Linked DNA regions of Blastochloris viridis. The main gene of each other region encodes a partner of the protein of the gene in region 2 in a complex. Links are inferred from orthologs where the notes say so. Each region holds a gene or a part of one and is shown on either strand. Other genes may lie near its edges.

What was found. Proteins that work in one complex are often made in the same cells at the same time.
Region 1: the proteins of BVIR_RS07735 (region 2) and dnaN are in contact, whole or in part, in a solved structure (PDB 1OK7), measured with the Escherichia coli proteins. The link is inferred for Blastochloris viridis from one-to-one orthologs.

What each region holds. Positions count from the first base shown.
Region 1 is NZ_CP012946.1:600,092-604,417, reverse strand. Bases 528-3,452 are described here. They hold dnaN (DNA polymerase III subunit beta), read right to left. Parts: upstream 2,587-3,452; coding sequence 1,468-2,586; downstream 528-1,467. Other genes in these bases: dnaA (chromosomal replication initiator protein DnaA), read right to left, coding at 2,765-3,452; BVIR_RS02740 (DNA replication/repair protein RecF), read right to left, coding at 528-1,424. Also shown: more of BVIR_RS02740, read right to left, coding at 192-527; more of dnaA, read right to left, coding at 3,453-4,294. UniProt on the Escherichia coli protein: Confers DNA tethering and processivity to DNA polymerases and other proteins. Acts as a clamp, forming a ring around DNA (a reaction catalyzed by the clamp-loading complex) which diffuses in an ATP-independent manner freely and bidirectionally along dsDNA.
Region 2 is NZ_CP012946.1:1,737,603-1,742,280, forward strand. The notes cover bases 972-3,873. They hold BVIR_RS07735 (DNA polymerase IV), read right to left. Parts: upstream 3,108-3,873; coding sequence 1,836-3,107; downstream 972-1,835. Other genes in these bases: BVIR_RS07725 (CoA transferase subunit A), read left to right, coding at 972-990; BVIR_RS07730 (CoA-transferase subunit beta), read left to right, coding at 987-1,799; BVIR_RS07740 (DUF3572 domain-containing protein), read right to left, coding at 3,112-3,381; BVIR_RS07745 (response regulator), read left to right, coding at 3,518-3,873. Also shown: BVIR_RS17025 (hypothetical protein), read left to right, coding at 1-13; more of BVIR_RS07725, read left to right, coding at 4-971; more of BVIR_RS07745, read left to right, coding at 3,874-3,889; BVIR_RS07750 (PleD family two-component system response regulator), read left to right, coding at 3,928-4,678. UniProt on the Escherichia coli protein: Poorly processive, error-prone DNA polymerase involved in translesion repair and untargeted mutagenesis. Copies undamaged DNA at stalled replication forks, which arise in vivo from mismatched or misaligned primer ends.

The DNA of each region.
Region 1 (4,326 bases), 1.1 Mb from region 2 along the record:
GCCGATGCGGTTTTCCGAGGGCCATCGGTTCGCCACGGCCATCCGCATCTGCCCATCGCCGCGGCGCGTGGGCAGCGTCACGTTCAACGAGCCGCCCGGCGGCCCTTCTTGCAGGGTACCGCCGGTCGGGAGGGCGCCACGTCGAGCCGCCGGACACCTTGGTCCGGCGGCTCGTTTCTTTTGGCGGTTCGTCAGCCGATCGGCTCGATTGCCCCCGGCTCGACCCGGAACTGCACCGTCTCCGCCCCCACCGCCGCGAACGCCGCAGCGTCGGTGCCGGTCATCCACGCCTGCACGCCGAGATCGGCCAGCGCGCGGTGAAGCGCGGCCCGGCGGTCGGGATCGAAATGGGCGGCGATCTCGTCGAGCAGCAGCACCGGCAAGAGGCCGGTCATCGCCCCGACCAGCCGCACCTGCGCCAGCACCAGCCCGACCAGCAGCGCCTTCTGCTCGCCGGTCGAGGCGCTCGCCGCCGGCACGCCCTTGGGACCGTAGATGACGATGAGGTCGGAGCGGTGCGGCCCCTCCAACGTGCGACCGGCGGCGCGGTCGCGCGCACGGGCGTCGGCGAGGCGGGCGCGGTAGCGATCCTCCAGCGCCAGCGCCGGGGTGCCGCCGACCTCCGCCTCCAGCCAGCCGTCGACGGCAATGCCGGCCCACGGAAACGGCCCGGACGCCGCGCGCGTCGCGGCGATCTCGCCGACCAGCCGGCGCACCGTCTCGGCCCGCGCCGCCGCCACCGCCACCGCCACCTCGGCGACCTCGTGCTCAACCGCGTCGAGCCAGCGCGTGTCAGCCGTGCCCTGCTCCAGGAGACGGTTGCGCGAGCGCAGCGCCCGCTCCAGCGCGTTGATGCGCCCGCCATGGGTGGGATCGACCGCCAGCACCATGCGGTCGAGAAAGCGCCGCCGCTCGGCGGCCGGCCCGGTGAACAGCTGGTCCATCTGCGGGATCAGCCAGGCGATCGCGAGATGCTCGGCGAACGCCGCCGCCGAGCCGACCGGGGCGCGGTCGATGCGGCACTCCCGGACGGTGGGCGGCCCGCCCGCGCCGCGCGGCGCAATGCCGGTGCCGAGCAGCGCCGGCCCGACCTGTCCGTCGATCTCGGCGGACACCGCCCAGGATCCTTCGCCCAAGGATCCATCGCCCGAAGATCCGTCGCCGGGCGGTCCATCGCCGGACAAGCCGTCGCCGACCCGCGCCACCTCCTCCAGCGTGGCGCGGCGCAGGCCGCGGCCGGGGGCGAGGAAGGAGATCGCTTCGAGAATGTTGGTCTTGCCGGCACCATTGGCGCCGACCAGCACCACCGAGGCCGCGCCGGGCTCGATCACCACGTGGCGCCAGGAGCGGAAATTCACCAGCGCCAGCCGCCGCACCCGCGCGGCGGGGCGGCAATCGGGCGGAGCCTCGACCGAGGTCATCATCTGCCGACCCTGCGCCGGCCCGAATCCCGCCGACCTCGCCCGCTCACACCCGCATCGGCATCAGCACATAGAGCGCGCCCTGGCTGCCCTTGTCGCGCACCAGGGTCGGCGAGCCGGGGTCGGCCAGTTTCAGCTCGGCCTCGTCGCCCTCGAGCTGGCCAGTGATCTCCAGCAGATAACGCGAGTTGAAGCCGATCTCGAGCGGATCGGCGGCGTATTCGGCCTCGATCTCCTCGGTGGCAGAGCCGGAGTCGGGGTTCACCACCGTCAGCACCAGCTTGCCCTCCGACAGCGCCAGCTTGACGGCGCGGCCGCGTTCGCTCGACACCGTCGACACCCGGTCGATCGCCGCAGCAAAATCGGCCTTGTCGACTACCAGGGTCTTGTCGTTGGCGACCGGGATCACCCGCACATAATCGGGAAAGGTGCCGTCGATCAGCTTGGAGGTCAGCACGATGTCGCCGAAGGCAAAGCGGATCTTGGCGGTGGAGAGTTCCACCACCACCTCGGCCGAGCCATCCTCCATCAGGCGCTGCACCTCGGCCACGGTCTTGCGCGGCACGATCACGCCCGGCATGCCGACCGCGCCGGCCGGCGCCGGCAGCTCGATCTGGGCGAGGCGGTGGCCGTCGGTGGCGACCGCGCGCAGCAACTCGACGTCCGCACCCGGCACGGTGTGGAGGTAGATGCCGTTGAGATAGTAGCGCGTCTCCTCGGTCGAGATCGCGAACTGGGTCTTGTCGACCAGGCGCTTGAGCTCGGCGGCGCTGAGCGCGAAGCGGTGGCCGAACTCGCCGGCGGTGAGGTCGGGGAAGTCGGACTCCGGCAGCGTCTGCAACTGGAAGCGGGCGCGACCGGCACGGATCACCAGCGTGCCCTTTTCAGCGTCCGCCTCGAGCGAGATCTCGGCGCCCTCCGGCAGCTTGCGCACGATGTCGTAGAACATGTGCGCCGGCACGGTGGTGGCGCCGGCCACCTTGACGTCGGCGGCAATCGATTCGACCACCTCGAGGTCGAGGTCGGTGGCCTTCATCTCGAGCCGGGCGCCGTCGGCACGCAGCAGCACATTGCCGAGAATCGGAATGGTATTGCGCCGCTCCACCACCCGGTGGACGTGGCCGAGCGATTTTGCGAGGTCAGCGCGCTCAACAACGGTACGCATGAAGACACCTCGAAGGCCGGCGACACGCAACCGCACGGCAGACAATCCAGCAAATACATCCGTCGCCGCGTCAGCGAAACGCCCGACAGTTTCGGCAAACGCCGAACCGGAGCGCAGGCCATTGCGCCTCGGGCAGGCCCGCCGCGCTTCAGCCCGCTTCCGCGCCGGACTGACGTGTTTATTCGAGAATTCGGCGTTTGAGAAGCTCGACCTCTTCGGCAAAGCCGCGATCGGTCTTGGTCTTGCCCTCGATCTTGCGTACGGCGTGCAGCACCGTGGTGTGATCGCGGCCGCCGAACCTCCGGCCGATTTCCGGCAGCGAGCGCAGCGTCAGGGTCTTGGCAAGGTACATCGCGACCTGACGCGGCAGCACCACATTGGCGGTGCGGCGCGAGGACAGGACATCCTGCTTGGTGATGCCGGAATGCTCGGCGACGATGCGGATGATGTCCTCGATCCGCACCCGTTTGGTGTTATCGGGGCTGCGCACCAGATCGCGGATGGCGTGCTCGGCCATCTCCAGCGTCACCGCGCAGCTGGTCAGCGTGTTGTGGGCGAGCAGCCGGTTCAGGGCACCGTCGAGGTCGCGGCCATTGGCAGTGACCTGGGCCGCGACGTAGCCGACCACCTCGTCCGGCACCTCGAAGCCCGGGTGCTTGGCGCGGATCTGGCCGATGCGGGCGGCGAGGATCGAGCGGCGCAGCTCCTCCTCGAGCGGCCCGATCTCGACCGGCAGGCCGCCGGCGAGGCGCGAGCGCACCCGCTCGTCCAGGCTCTCAAGTTCCGCCGGCGGACGGTCGGCGGCGATCACCACCGGACGGCCCGAATCGATCAAGGCATTGAGAGTGTGACAGAACTCCTGCTGCACCGACTTGCCTTGCAGGAACTGCAGATCGTCGATGATCAAAAGGTCGATGCCGCGCAGCGCCTCCTTGAACGCCAGCGCGGTCTGATTCTTCAGCGCCGCGACGAAGCCGAACATGAACTTCTCGGCGGTGAGGTAGAGCACGCGGCGGCCGAGCCGGCTGGCCTGCCACGCAATCGCCTGCAGCAGGTGGGTTTTGCCGAGCCCGACGGCGGAATGGACGTAGAGCGGGTTGAAGCGGGTGCTCTCGCCGGCGCGGCACTCGGAGATCTCCCGTGCGGCGGCGTGTGCCAGGGTGTTGGAGCGGCCGACCACGAAGGTATCGAAATTCAGCCGCGGGTCGAGCGGCGAGGCCGGCAGCCCGTCGACGCTCGCCATCGGCGCCTCGGCGGCAAACGGCACGGCCGTGCGCGGCCTCGGCGCAACGGCGGCGGCAGCCGTCGCCTTCGGCGCTGCGGCCTGCTCGCCGACCGGACGGAGCGGCATGCGGGCCACCGCCGAGCGCACCACGAGGTCGACCTGCTTGAGGGTCGGCACCTCCTCGCGCCAAAAAGTGTCGAGCGGCTCGGCATAATGGGTCTGGATCCAGCTCTTCAGAAACCGGGTCGGCACCGACAGCTGCACGCCCTCGCCCGCCACGGCGTCGAGCTGCATGCAGGCGAACCAGCTCGTATAAACCTCCTCGCCCAGCGTCGACTTCAGGCGCGAGCGCACACGATCCCAGGAAGCAGCGGCCGTCTGCGAGTCGAAACGCGCCGGCGTGCGGGCAAATGACCCCTGCGCGGGTCGCGCCGACTTGTGGCCGGGGAAAAACCCGCTCGCGATACCTTCGCTCTTGTACATTTGCCGCTCCATTTTCTTATCGATAGGGTCGC
Region 2 (4,678 bases):
ATCGTGGCGTTGAAGCTGATCTCCCTCGCCGAGGCTGTGCGCCGGTACACATGGGACGGCATGGAATATGCCAGTGGCGCGGCGCTGCCGGTGGGCTCGGATGCCATCGTGTTCGGTCGTGAGTTGCTGCGCCAGGGCCGCCGAGATCTTCACGCCATCTTCCATTGCAACACCCAACAGCTCAATCTGCTGGCGGCAGCTGGCGCGGTGACCAGGGCGGAATGCGGATTCTCCGGCCTCGAGGTGTTTGGCTTCGCCAATGGCTTGCGACGCGCGGTAGAGAGCGGCCGGCTGGCGCTGGAGGACTATTCCAACCTGTCGCTGCCGCTGCGTCTGCTTGGCGGCGCCTTGAGGTGGCCGTTCGTGCCGGCGACCGTGAACATTCATTCGGACATCCAGCATTACAGCGCGTTCAATCCCATCGACCATCATTCCAAGATTCCGTTCGTCACCGATCCGTTCACCGGCCGGCAGGTCGGTGCGCTGAAGCCGCTGACGCCGGATCTTGCCGCCATCCACGTCACGCTGTCGGACGCCGTCGGCAATGCGATCATGCTCGGCACTGAATGGAGCCGGTTCGAACTGTCGCGGGCAGCCAAGCGCGTGGTGCTGATCGCGGACGCCATCGTCGATCAGGATTGCATTCGTCAGTTTCCCAATCTCGTGCGCATTCCCGACATGGTGGTCGAGGCGGTGGTGCACTGGCCGTTCGCAGCATGGCCGCAGGCCTCACCCGGCGTCCATGACTGCGACGAGGCACACATGAAGGCGATGAACGCCGCGTTGGCGACGGAGGAGGGCACGGCGGCCTATCTCCGGGACTACGTGCTGGGCTGGAGCGACCTCGACGATTATCTCGAGATGATCGGCGCCGAGACCCGCAAGCGCCTGGAGGCGACGGCAACGGGGTTTCTGCTCGACCCGTTCCGCCGCTGGATCCTCCCTGACGAGGAGGTCGCGGATCTGATGGCCAGGGAGGCCGAAGCATGAGCGACGCGACCGGCACCCACCACGCCTATACCCGGCAGGAAATGATGGCGATCGCCACCGGCCGCGAGATCCGCGACGGCGAGCTCGCGATCTTCGGCGTCGGTCTGTCGATGCTTGCCGGCTATTTCGCCAAGGCTTGCCACGCCCCTGACGTTCGGGCGATGACCGAGGGCGGCGTTTATGGCTCAAGCCCCGTCGGCGGCCTGCCGTGGGGCATCGAGTGCAACCGGCTCTCGACCAACGCCACCAGTTTCACCTCTGCGCTGGATGCGCTTGGCTGCTTCGTGGCGTCCGGCCGGTGCGACGTTGGCATCATCGGCGCCGCCGAGGTTGATAAGTTCGGCAATGTCAACACCACCGGTATCTGGGGCAGCGAGATCGGCGAGGAGTACCGCCCGCCGAAGACCCGACTGACCGGGGCCGGCGGCGCCAACGATATCGCCAGCGGCGCCAAGCGGGTGGTGATCATGGTGGCTCACGAAAAGAAGCGTTTCACCGAACGCGTCGCCTACATCAGCTCGCCGGGCTATCTCGACGGAGCGGACACCCGCAGTCGCGCGGGCTTCGTCGGTGGCGGCCCGTCGGCGATCATTACCACGCTCGGCATTCTGCGGCCGCATCCTGAGTCGAAGGAATTCGAGCTTGATGGCTGGTTTGCGTTCTCCGGCATTGACGAGGTCCGGGCCGCCACCGGGTGGGATCTGAAGGTGTCGCCGGCAGCGAGCCCGGTGCCGGAGCCGACTGCGGCGGAACTTGCGGCGCTGCGTCGGGTCGACGAGACCGGCGCGCTGAGGCGACGGGACCGGTAATCCGCAAACCTTATCACCCAGTCTTCGCTGCACCCGTCACCGCCGGCCGCGGCGGTGGCCGAACGCGATGCCGCGTTCGACGGCGCCTGAGCCGAACTTGGCCCGCAGGGCGTCGACCGCCGCTTCCATGGCGGCGGTGCGCGGGCCGGAGCTGTCGACGAGGTCGACCGGGTCGGCCTCGGCAATATCGGTGAGATTCGACACGCCGATGCCGATCAGGCGGTAGCGGGTGCCGTCGGTCTCGCGCGCCAGCAGCTCCCGCCCGGCGTCGAAGATGCGGCGGGCGAGCCGCGTCGGGTGGGGCAGCGCGCGGGCGCGGGTCCGGAGGTGGAAGTCGGCGGTCTTCAGCTTCAGCGTCACGGTGTGGCCGGCGAGGCCGGCCGCCTTCAGCCGTTGCGCCACCTTCTCCGACAGCCGCCACAGCACCGGCTCCAGCTCGCCACGCGCGGCGAGGTCGACGTCGAAGGTGGTCTCGTTGGAAATGCTCTTGGTTTCGTGCTCGGCCACCACCGGGCGGTCGTCGCGGCCTTTGGCGAGGCGGGCGAGCCGCAGGCCCTCGCCGCCATAACGGTGGGCGAGGTGGGCCTCGTCGGCGCTGGCGAGGTCGCCAACCGTGCGCAAGCCATCGGCGGCAAGCCGCTCCGCCGACACCTTGCCGACGCCCCAAATGATCGACACCGGCTTGTCGGCCAGGAAGGCCGCGGCGTCGGCGGCGCCGATCACCGAGAAGCCGCGCGGCTTGTCGAGGTCGGAGGCGATCTTGGCCAGGAACTTGTTCGGGGCGAGCCCGACCGAGACGGTGATGCCGACCTCGCGCTCAATCGAGGCGGCGAAGCGGGCCAGCACCCGCGCCGGCGTCATGCCGTGCAGGGCTTCGGTGCCGCGAAGGTCGAGAAATGCCTCGTCGATCGACAACGGCTCGACCAGCGGCGTCAGTGCCAGCATGCGTGCCCGCACCTCGCGGCCGACCCGAGCATACTTCGCCATGTCCGGGCCGATCACCACTGCGTCCGGGCACAGCTTGAGCGCCTTGAACATCGGCATGGCCGACTTCACGCCGTAGGTGCGGGCGACGTAGCAGGCGGTGGCGACCACGCCGCGGCGACCGCCACCGATGATCACCGGCTGGTCGGTGAGGGCGGGGTTGTCGCGCTTTTCCACCGCGGCGTAGAAGGCATCGCAGTCGACGTGGGCAATCGCCAGGGTGTCGAGTTCGGGATGACAGGCGAGGCGGGGCGAGCCGCACTGCCCGCACCGCACCGTCCCGTCCGGGGCGGCGGCAAGACAGTCGCGGCAGAAGGCAGGCATCGCTTCAGCCCGGCGCCGGCCCGGCCAGCTGGTCGCGCGCGCTCGCCACCGCGGTCGGCGCAATGTCGGCGGCCTTCGCCACCACCCGCACCAGATCGTCGTCGGAGAGCACGAAATCGAGCACCGCGAGCAGGAAGCCGGGCTGGGCGGCGGATTCGCGCAAGGTTTCGGGGCCGATCCCGCTCAACGCAAGGAACAGGCCAAGTCGTTCCGGGTCGCTCGCCACCACGCCGAGCGCAGTGGCGCCGACGAACTCGGCCCGTGACCTGTCCATCGAATCTGCCCGACGGCGAAAGGGATCCATTTGCCTTTCCGTAACGCTTGATACTTAGGATGACGCGAAACGCTCTCCCGCTGCCGGCTTGACCCGACATCGACCGGAGCGCCCCCCTTGCGGCCGGAGCAGGATCATGCCGAAAACCGTGCTCATCGTCGAGGACAACGAGCTCAATATGAAGCTCTTCCACGACCTCCTGGAAGCGCACGGCTATGCGACGCTGATGACCCGAAACGGCATCGATGCGCTCGACATCGCCCGCCAGCACCGGCCCGATCTCATCTTGATGGACATCCAGCTGCCGGAAATCTCCGGGCTCGACGTCACCAAGTGGATCAAGGACGACCCCCAGCTCAAGTCAATCCCGGTGGTCGCCGTCACCGCCTTCGCCATGAAGGGCGACGAGGAGCGCATCCGCGAGGGCGGCTGCGAGGCCTACCTGTCCAAGCCGATCTCGATCGGCAAGTTCATCGAAACCGTGCGCCAATTCGTCGGAGACGCCTGAGCGCTCCGATTTTTCCCCGTTGGCGTGAGAGTTTCCCGATGAGTGCCCGCGTTCTGGTCGTCGACGACGTCCCGGCCAACATCAAGCTGCTCGAGGCACGGCTGACCGCCGAGTACTTTGACGTCGTGGCCGCGGCCGGGGGGGTGGAGGCGCTCGACATCTGCACTCGCGCCCAGTGTGACATCGTGTTGCTCGACGTCATGATGCCGGGCATGGACGGGTTCGAGGTGTGCCGTCGCCTGAAGGCGAACCCGCTGACCGACCATGTTCCGGTGATCATGGTCACGGCGCTCGACCAGGCCTCCGATCGCATCAAGGGTTTGGAGGCCGGCGCCGATGACTTTCTCACCAAGCCGGTCAACGAGGTGGCGCTGCTGACGCGGGTGCGCTCGCTGGTGCGGCTGAAGCTGGTGCTCGACGAACTCCGGATGCGGGCGGCGACCTCGCGCGAGATCGGCCTCGCCGATCCGCTCGCCGAGGCCGCGGTCGAAACCGGCGTGGGCGGCCGGGTGTTGATCGTCGAGGACCGGCCGTCGGCGGCCGAGCGTATCAGCGCGGCGCTGCAGCACGAGCAGACCGTGGAGGTGGAGGCCGACCCGCAGGAAGCGCTGTTCCGCGCCGCGGAGGGCAATTTCGACCTCGTCATCGTCAGCCTGGGGCTGAACGGTTTCGACGGGCTTCGGCTGTGTGGCCAACTGCGATCGCTCGATCGCACCCGCCACGTGCCGGTCCTGGTGCTGGTCGAGGCCGACGACAGCGAGCGGCTGATGCGGGCGCTGGAGCTGGGCG